Regions from separate parts of the Buttiauxella sp. JUb87 genome, predicted to be linked through region 1. Evidence: predicted binding sites of a transcription regulator. Region 1 holds the regulator's gene; the other holds the start of a gene.

Region 1 (5,250 bases):
GGTGCCGTTCAGCCGTGAGATTTACATTGATCGTGCTGACTTCCGCGAAGAAGCGAATAAGCAGTACAAGCGTCTGGTGTTGGGCAAAGAAGTCCGCCTGCGTAATGCTTATGTGATTAAAGCCGATCGTGTTGAGAAAGATGAAGCCGGGAATATCACCGTGCTGCATTGTTCCTACGATCCGGACACATTAAGCAAAGACCCGGCTGATGGCCGTAAAGTAAAAGGCGTTATTCATTGGGTAAGTGCTGAACACGCCTTGCCAGTTGAAATTCGCCTTTACGACCGTCTGTTCAGCGTGGCTAACCCAGGTGCGGCGGAAGATTTCCTGGCAACGATCAACCCAGAGTCTCTGGTGATTAAGCAAGGTTTCGTCGAACCAAGCCTGCAAAATGCTGAGAAAGGCAAAGCGTATCAGTTCGAGCGTGAAGGTTATTTCTGCCTTGATAGCCGTCTGGCAACTGCGGAAAAACTGGTGTTTAACCGCACCGTTGGTTTGCGTGATACCTGGGCCAAAATAGGCGAGTAATTAGTTATACACGCAGTCAATATGTAACAAAGACGCCGCAAATCGCGGCGTTTTTTTTTGCTTAATAATCACAGGATTAAATATTTACTTACATTCGCGATGCGAATTAATGTTATTTATATTTCCCTGGGAATTCTCTGGCTGGTCAATCTCGGAACATAATAAATCCTTTCTTTTATCATGTGAGCGCTCTCATATGGTGGTTTATATCAATATTTGTTGATTTATAAACATAAAATTCCACAGTTGATTTTTGTTACAAATACTCATGAATTATGTGCTCTCTGTCATAATATCGGAATGAACTCTTACAAAGTCGTTGATAATTCGCGTCGCGAAAAATAGTCTTATGGGGAGCAGTAAATGCGGGAAAATATTTATAACCGCTTTAGCCGTTAGGCATTTTTACTTTTTTCGCTATCTGACGTCTTTTAACGTCCGGCGATTATTTATACGTCAAAGAGGAATTTTATATGCGTACGTTTAGTGGCAAACGTAGTGCGCTGGCCCTTGCTATTGCAGGCGTCACGGCTCTTTCTGGACTGGTTGTTATCCCTCAGGCAAGTGCAGCAGGTTTTTTTGATGATTCAACACTGACCGGTGGTGTTTATTACTGGCAGCGTGAACGTGACCGTAAAGATGTTACGACAGATAAATATGAAACTAACCTTTCTCACGCTACCTGGAACGCCAATCTGGACTTCCAGTCCGGTTATGCTGCTGACATGTTTGGTCTGGATATCGCCGCCTTTACTGCTATCGAAATGGCAGAAAATGGCGACAGCGGCCACCCGAACGAAATCGCATTTTCCTCTTCAAACAAAGCTTACGATGAAGATTATTCCGGCGATAAGAGCGGTATAAGCCTTTATAAAGCCGCAGCTAAATTCAAATACGGCCCGGTTTGGGCCCGTGCGGGTTACATCCAGCCAACAGGGCAATCTTTATTAGCACCACACTGGAGTTTCATGCCTGGTACTTACCAGGGCGCTGAAGCCGGGGCAAACTTTGATTATGCCGATGCCGGTGCTCTGAGCTTCTCCTACATGTGGACCAATGAGTATAAAGCTCCGTGGCACCTGGAGATGGACAAGTTCTATCAGAACGATAAGAACACCAAAGTTGAGTATCTGCACTCGCTGGGCGCGAAGTATGACTTCAAAAATGATCTGATTCTTGAAGCGGCATTCGGTCAGGCAGAAGGGTATATCGACCAATACTTCACTAAAGCAAGCTACAAATTTGATGTAGCTGGCAGCCCATTGTCTACCAGCTACCAGTTCTACGGTTCGCGTGACAAAGTCTCTGATGGCAGCGTTAACGATCTGTATGACGGCACCGCATGGTTGCAGGCTCTGACATTCGGCTACAAAGTGGGCCAGGTTGACCTGCGGCTCGAAGGTACCATGGTCAAGGCTGATGGCCAGCAGGGCTACTTCCTGCAACGTATGACCCCAACTTACGCATCGTCAAACGGTCGTCTGGATATCTGGTGGGATAACCGTTCTGACTTCAACGCCAATGGTGAAAAAGCCATCTTCGCGGGTGCCATGTATGACCTGAGCAATTGGGATCTGGCTGGTTGGGCTGTAGGTGCTTCGTATGTTTACGCATGGGATGCAAAACCAAGCTCTAAACCAACCACTGACGGTTACTACGATGCTGACAATCGCCTGAAAGAATCGGCGTACAGCCTTGACGCGTTGTACACCATTCAGGATGGGCGCGCGAAAGGCACTCTGTTCAAACTGCACTTCACTCAATACGACAACCACTCCGACATCCCAAGCTGGGGCGGTGGTTACGGCAACATCTTCCAGGATGAGCGTGACGTGAAATTCATCGTCATCGCACCGTTCACCATCTTCTGATTCGATTCCGGGCGTGAAAGCGCCCGGTTTTATAAAGGATATCGAGCATGAAAAAAATCATTTTGGTTACGGTCATGGCTTTAGGTTTGAGCGCCTGCGCACAACCCTCTAAAACGGCACCTGAAGATACAAAACTGAAACAAGCCTATAGCGCCTGTATCAATACCGCAGAAGGGAATCCTGATAAAATTCAGGCCTGTCAGAGCGTGTTAAACGTGCTGGGTCAGGAAAAGGAACACCAGGAATTTGCGAAGAAAGAAACGGTGCGCACCCTGGATTATCAAAACTGTATTCAGGCCACTCGTACTGGTAACGACCAGGCGGTAAAAGCCAAGTGCGATAAAATCTGGCAAGAGATTCGTGCGAACAACAAGTAATCTGTGAATTCAGGCAATAAAAAAACCGGTGAGCTTCCTCACCGGTTTTTTTATACCTGACATCTGGTTCAGAATGTCAGATATGCGGATTACTTTTCGCTGATTTCGTGTGCATTCTCGTCGGTACGGCAATCACCTTCAGCGCAGTGACCGTAAAGGTACAGGCTGTGGTTGGTCAGACGGATGCCATGGCGTGATGCGATTTCACGCTGACGAGATTCAATTGAATCATCACTGAACTCAATAACTTTGCCGCAGTCCAGGCAAATCAGGTGGTCGTGGTGATGTTGTTGAGTTAACTCGAATACGGATTTGCCGCCTTCGAAGTTGTGACGAGTGACAATGCCTGCATCATCAAACTGGTTTAGTACACGATAAACTGTGGCGAGACCAATTTCTTCGCCCATATCAATCAGACGTTTGTATAAGTCTTCCGCACTGACATGATGGTTCACCGGACCCTGTAGCACTTCAAGGATTTTTAATCGCGGAAGCGTGACTTTCAGGCCGGCCTTCTTCAATGCGGTATTATTGTCAGTCATGCGGAAATTGTCCTGTTGCTTAACGGATCGCTCGGACTCAGGGTGAGCGTTAAGATGAATGCGTCTCATTATAGAACTGCAGATTCTAAATGGAAACCGCAAGTATTATTCATAATCAAGCTAAAAAATGGCGGCTGAGTCGCGATTTAATTGCCTTGTTAGCTATTTAGCCAGGGGGTCATTGTACAGGGACAAACCGAAAAGTTAAAAATTTGTAGCGATTATTTTAATCGGAATAATCTATCAATGTGACGCAACCCGTTTAAAAGCTGCGTCACATCCAGAATCAGGCGTTGATGATATCTGCCAGGTTCAGCTCGTCAGAAACTTGTTTGACCCATTTCTGAACGCGTTCAGCGGTCAGTTCTGGTTGACGATCTTCATCGATAGCCAGACCGACAAAGTGATCGTCGTCAGCCAGACCTTTAGAGGCTTCAAAATGGTAGCCCGCCGTTGGCCAGTGACCGACGATAGCAGCACCGCGTGGCTCAATGATGTCACGGATAGTGCCCAATGCGTCACAGAAGTATTCTGCATAGTCTTCCTGGTCACCACAGCCGAACAGGGCGACCAGTTTGCCGTTGAAATCAACTTCTTCCAGAGTCGGGAAGAAGTCATCCCAGTCGCATTGCGCTTCACCGTAATACCACGTTGGAATGCCGAGAAGCAGAATATCGAAGCCTTCCAGGTCTTCTTTGCTGCTCTTAGCAATGTCATGCACCTCAGCAACGTCTTTACCGAGCTGTTTTTGAATCATCTTCGCGATATTTTCGGTGTTACCAGTGTCGCTGCCGAAAAAAATGCCTACGATTGCCATGAGTAAAATAACCTCTTGATACTTAATGGTATGGTGGCTGCTAATTGGCCACAGATAGGGCAATCATAGCAGAACACATTGCGGTGCGGAAACTGCTATCAGCCTGTTGTGCACAGACTGCAACATCGTATTCCGGGCATATAGCCTTTCAACTAACTGAGATGCTGCTTCAGTTGCGCGAGTAGAATCTCTTCAATCAACTCACTACGACTGATATTGCGCGCTTCAGCCAGATGATTTAGTGCATCTACTGCATCGTTATTGAGCTTCAGTTCCACTCGCTTCAGGCCGCGTACTTTATCGCGCTTGAGCTGGTTGCGTTTGTTGATACGCAGTTGCTCATCACGCGTCAGCGGATTAGTTTTTGGCCGCCCGGGGCGACGCTCGTCCGCGAACAGATCTAATGTAGTACGGTCCGTTTGTTCTTTTGCCATGATTAGACTACTGACAGGGAATTCAGGTGGCACGGAGCGGGGTGCTCTGGCGCATTTTAGCGCGCAATCATACATCAGCATGGCTTGCGCGCCAACGCGTTAGCTGCATCTAACAGCCAGTCGGTTTGTTTTTAATCAGTTTGCGGCACTTGCGTCGATAAAACGGTGGATTGCGCGCAAAACAGCATCAGGTTTTTCGGCGTGAACCCAGTGTCCGGCACCGGCAACCACATGAGCGCGCGCCTGAGGGAATTGCGCAAGCAGCGTTTCGCGGTGTGATTCGTCAACATAAGGGGATGCACCACCACGGATAAACAGTGCCGGTTCATTCCAGGTTGGGATAGCTTGCCAGCCGACAATATTCTCGTACTGTTCCCACAATACCGGAACATTAAACTTCCACTCGCCGTCAGCAAATGACTTCAGCAAGAATTGAATCACACCTTCTTCGTTCAGATGCTCACGCATCACCATAGCGGCTTGTTGACGTGTTTTCGCTCCACTACTACTGACTGCATTAATAGCCGCGAAAATTTCATCGTGACGGCGTACCTGATAATCCACCGGTGCAATGTCAATCAGCACCAGTTTATCAATGCGCTCAGGTGCAATAGCTGTCAGAGCCATCGCAACTTTACCGCCCATGGAATGGCCGATAATGATTGCTTTTTCAAAGCCAT
Region 2 (5,250 bases), 170 kb from region 1:
CGGAACGGCCTGCGGTGTATTTCAGCGCCATGATGTGTTCTTCGCGGCTGAAATCAGCCAGCGCATCAGCGACCATAAACGGTTTGATGTCACGCATAAACGCATCAGTTGCCGTGGTCATGCAGCCAATGTGCGCGTAAACACCGCAAATAATCAGCTGGTTACGGCCGGTTTCTTTTAACGCCTGTTCCAGCGGCGAGCGGATAAACGCGCTGTAACGCCATTTGGTCAGCACCGTGTCGTGTTCGTCTGGCACGAGTTCTGCCACCACTTTCTGGCGCTCAGGGTGTTTATTTAAGCCCGGCCCCCACATGTCGTTAAGCAGCGCACGGTCTTCATCACTTTGCGCATTCGGCTGCGCGGTGTAATAGACCGGAATATTGTGGCGTTTGCAGTAAGCGCGCAGCGCGGCAATATTGGCAATAACCTGCTGGATCATTGGGCAATCATCACCCCAGAAATCGATGAAATATTCCTGCATATCGTGAATCAGCAGTGCCGCACGCTCGGGTTCAAACGCCCAGTTCACTTTGTTTTCCGGGATGTCGGCAGCTGTCGGTAAGCTGTACGCGTTCAATTTTGGAATAGCCATAAATTCTCCGTCAGTCAGGAAACCAGTTGCCTGTCAGCAATCAACTGGCGCAAACGTTTTTTGTCCACTTTACCCACCGCGGTCAGCGGCAGGTTTTCAACAATTTCAATGCGATCCGGTAGCTTGAAGTCGGCAATGCCCAACTCACGCAAATAACGGCGAATTTCTACCGCGCGGAACAGGCGACTGCCGACGATAAACGCGCAGCTTTTCTCGCCCAATAAACTGTCTTCCATCGAAACCAGCGCGGCATGGACGATCTCTTCATGGCGCAGCAGCAGGTTTTCGATCTCCTCGGCGGCGATCTTCTCGCCACCGCGATTGATCTGATCTTTCTCGCGCCCCTGCACGGTGATGTAGCCGTCTTCAGCAATCGAAATCAGGTCGCCGGAGCAGTAAAAACCGTTGGCATCGAAGGCGCTGGCGTTGTGTTCCGGGCTGCGGTAATAGCCCCGGAAGGTGTACGGCCCGCGCGTCATCAGGCGGCCCACTTCGCCATGCGGTAATGGGTTGCCATTTTCATCGGCCACCCACACTTCGTCGTCCGGGCACATCGGCTTACCCTGGGTTTTGAAGATATGTTCATCTGAATCATCAAGGCGCGTGTAGTTCACCAGCCCTTCGGCCATGCCGAAAACCTGCTGTAACTGGCAGCCAATTTCAGCGGGAATGCGGGCGGCAAGCGCTTCGCTTAAACGCGCACCGCCGACCTGCAACAGCTTTAGCGACTCAAGCGATTTATTGCTGCCCCATTCGCCAATGGCTTGTAACCACAGACTGACCGCAGGCGGCACCAGTGCGGTGACGTTGATTTGATGGCGTTCAATCAGCGGGAAACAGAGCGTGGCGCTCGGGTCGTTTGCCAGCACCACACGCCCGCCGCCGTAAAAAACGCCCAGCGAACCTGGTGAACTCAGCGCGTAGTTATGCGCCGCCGGAATGGCGCACAAGAAGCGCGTGTGGGTATCAAAACGGCAGATTTCGACGCTGCGGCGAATGCTGTAGTAGTAATCGTTATGGGTGCGCGGGATCAGTTTCGGCGTGCCGGTGCTGCCGCCGGAAAGCTGGAAAAATGCCACTTCGTCCGCCGCCGATGGCGAAGCGACAAAGTTGTCTTCCGCTTCGTTGATGAAGGCACTTAGCGAACGTTCGCGGTCGCTTTCATTGAGCAAAACAGCCATGCGTAGCGACGGGTTTTGCTGGCACAGCGCATCAAGGAAATCATCATGAACGAACAAATTGTGTTTGCGGTCGGCAATCAGCACCACCGGCTCAATTTGCTGCGCGTAGGCTTCCATCTCGGTGCGTTGATGGCTGAACAGCGCGTTAACCGGTGCTACGCCAATTTTCAGCAGCGCGAATAGCGTGATGTACAGTTCCGACACATTACCGAGCTGCACCAACGCAGTTTCGCCGTTGTTCAGGCCACGGCGTTTAAGGGCTGAAGCCAGGCGCGTCGCCGCTTGTTCTAATTCGCGATAGCTGAAATGGCGTTCGCCATCAACCAGCGCAATTGCGTCATTGTGCGCGTGGCGGTTGAGAATATCGGTCAGCGGCAAATCCGCCCAGTAACCTTTTTCGCGGTAGCGGGCCGCTAAATCGTCCGGCCAGCGCGTGAATTGAATCGCCATTTAGTTGAGTCCAAATACGTGGAGCATGGTGGAAAGTTTGACGCCAGTTTCGCGCCACTCCGATTCCGGCGACGAAGCAGGCACGATGCCCGCCCCAGCGAACAGGCGCACCTGGTTTGCAGCGACACGGGCGCAGCGGATTGTCACCACCCACTCACCGTTGCCTTCAGCGTCACACCAGCCGACGATGCCGCCGAACAGCTCGCGGTCAAATGGCTCAAGTTCTGCAATCAATTTGCGCGCCACATCGTGTGGGAAGCCACTCAACGCCGGCGTCGGGTGCAGCAGGCAGGCGAGGGATAACGCATTGTCCTGCGGGTCTTTTACCTGGCCGTAAATCGGCGTGGCGAGGTGCCATAAGGTCGGCGTGGTAATCAGTTCTGGCGTGTCAGAGAGCGTCAAAGTCTGGCTGTGCGGCTGCAAAACATCGCGCATCGCTTGCGTCACCAGACCGTGTTCGTGGCGGTCTTTCTTTGAGTGCAGTAACTGCGTGCCAATTTCGCTATCACGCGGGATATTTTCCCGGTCGCGCCGTGCCGATCCCGCCAGCGGCAGCGAGCTGAAATTCTTGCCGGATTTACGTAACAGCAATTCCGGGCTGGCACCCACTAGCGAGCTGCCATCCGGCAACGGGACGTGGAAGTTGTAGCTGGTGGGGTTTTGGCTAATCAGGCGATTGAGCAGCCCATCGAGATCAATTGGCATTTGGGTTTCGATATCAATCAGGCGCGAGAGCACCACTTTGTCGATATCCGGCTGCGCCGTTGCAGCGGCGGCATGAGCCACCATTTCCATAAATTTGTCTTGTTCCGGAATCGCTTTACGCGCGGCAATGTTGAGCGGTTTCGCCACAGCCGTTTGGCGGGCGTCATCCTGGCGTTGGGCGCGTGAAAACGGCTGCCAGCTTTCAGGGATAAACAGCGCTGAAGGTTGGCGGGGATCAAACGGAATGGCACCGACGACAACCGGCTTCTCGATGCCATGTTTTTTGGCATTTTCGAACGCTTCACGCAACGAAGTTTGCAGGTGACCATGGGAATTTGCGCCATCAATCGCCGGGCAATCCAGGCGAGCAAAGCAGCCGCTTGTTGAAAAACTGCGATATGGCGACATAAAGAAAAAACTATCTGCACAAGGTGTTAGCCGTTTTTCTTGTCGTTCCTCAGCCAGTAACGTTTCCATGAACTCTCCGTAAAAACATGACAAAAGATAGTAATAATGATTATCATTTGCTTTTCGGGGTCGTAACCTAAAGAGAAAAGACAGCACTGTCAATAGTTGCTCAGTCTTGTCGGATGGCGCTAATGCTTATCCGATCTACGCGAAACGGTTTTGTAGGGTGGGTAAGCGCCAGCGCCATCCACCGCCATCAGGCAAATTTCAACAGGATGTCATTGAGTGAAAATCAGATTCTCCGCATTCATCTTTCTATGCTTAAGCAGCCTCGCCCACGCCGCCGACTGGCCGCGAACGATCACCGACAGCCATGGCACACATACGCTGACACAAGCACCGCTGCGCATTGTTTCCACTAGCGTCACGCTAACCGGCTCGCTGCTGGCAATTGATGCCCCCGTGGTGGCAAGCGGTGCCACCACACCTGGCAATCGAATGGGAGATGCGCAAGGTTTCCTGCGCCAGTGGGGTGATATCGCAAAAGCGCGCAACGTGCAGCGTTTATATATTGGCGAAGCCAGCGCCGAAGCCGTGGCTGCGCAAATGCCAGATTTGATTTTGATTAGTGCCACCGGAGGCGATTCCGCCCTCGCCCTTTATGACCAGCTTTCCACTATCGCCCCGACGTTAGTTATCAATTACGACGACAAAAGCTGGCAGCAATTGCTGACGCAACTCGGCGAGATTACCGGGCATGAAACCCAGGCGGCGGCACGCATTGCCAGTTTTGATAAGCAGCTCAACGAGGCAAAACAGCGTATGACGCTGCCGCCACAGCCGGTCACCGCGCTGGTTTACACCCCGGCATCACGTTCGGCAAACCTGTGGACGGCAGAATCCGCGCAGGGGAAATTGTTCCAGCAGTTAGGTTTTACTTTGTCGTCTTTGCCTGCGGCGGTGAATGCCAGCAAGAGCATGGGAAAACGCCACGACATCGTGCAATTGGGTGGCGAGAATCTTGCTGCGGGTTTGAATGGTGAGAGTTTGTTCCTGTTCGCCAGCGATGAGAAAGATGCCACGGCGCTGGAAACCAACCCATTGCTTTCGCACCTGGGCGCCGTGCAGAAAAAACAGGTTTATGCGCTGGGCACCGAAACATTCCGTCTGGATTATTACAGTGCCACGCAGGTTCTGGAGCGGATGAGTCAGTTGTTTGGTAGCAAGTGATTTTTTGTAATGTGGTGGATGACGCTTGCGCTTATCCACCCTACGAAAACCTACGCCGGAACGCTCTGCTGATAACCACGCAGCTGCACCAACACCATCGCCAATACTATGCCGCACAGTGTTAATGCCAGGCCGCTCGCACTCGCCGCAGCGACCGGCGTCATCGCTACCGTCAGGCCGCCTAAAATGGCGGCACCAATCGCATCGCCAGTGACGTTTTGCGCCGTCCACAAACCGTTAATACGACCTAACATACCGTCCGGTGTTAGCGTCTGAATTAAGGTGTATTGCAGCAAAGAGCTGATCGCACTGAGATAACCAAATAGCGCCAGACACGCCAGCCCAAGCCCCCAAACCGGCATCAGGCTGAAAACGCCAATTGAGATAAACGAAACAATTCCCGTCGCCAGCATAATACGGCCTGGGCGTGCGTGATGAGCAATACGCCCGCTGGTCAACGCGCCAATGGCAGCACCCAACGGAACGGCAGCGTACATCAGGCCGATTTGCGCCGCACTCATTTGCCAGTGTCCGGCGAGTGCGGGATAAAGAACGCGCACCGCGCTCGCCATCGTCAGCAACGCGCCAACTAACGCAATGCCGCCAATAATCGGGTTACCGACCAAAAAACGGAACCCATTGAGCAGCGAAAGCAGCGGGTTTTCACGCACCTGCGGCGGTGGC

Evidence for each region. The regulator Fur, encoded in region 1, represses iron uptake genes when iron is present. The targets are predictions, from matches to a motif close to ATAATAATGAGAACNACTATCAA.
Region 2: a site for Fur is predicted at 3,430-3,452, ahead of fepB (Fe2+-enterobactin ABC transporter substrate-binding protein). Genes of this name have one in related genera too.

What each region holds. Positions count from the first base shown of each region.
Region 1 is NZ_SNVY01000003.1:419,338-424,587, forward strand. It holds gene glnS (glutamine--tRNA ligase) at 1-529, shown strand, start outside; gene chiP (chitoporin) at 1,003-2,400, shown strand; gene chiQ (ChiQ/YbfN family lipoprotein) at 2,448-2,777, shown strand; gene fur (ferric iron uptake transcriptional regulator) at 2,867-3,319, opposite strand; gene fldA (flavodoxin FldA) at 3,606-4,136, opposite strand; gene ybfE (LexA regulated protein) at 4,289-4,570, opposite strand; gene ybfF (esterase) at 4,706-5,250, opposite strand, start outside.
Region 2 is NZ_SNVY01000003.1:251,355-256,604, reverse strand. It holds gene EC843_RS13235 (isochorismatase) at 1-592, opposite strand, end outside; gene EC843_RS13230 ((2,3-dihydroxybenzoyl)adenylate synthase) at 607-2,223, opposite strand; gene entC (isochorismate synthase EntC) at 2,224-3,405, opposite strand; gene fepB (Fe2+-enterobactin ABC transporter substrate-binding protein) at 3,622-4,566, shown strand; gene entS (enterobactin transporter EntS) at 4,617-5,250, opposite strand, start outside.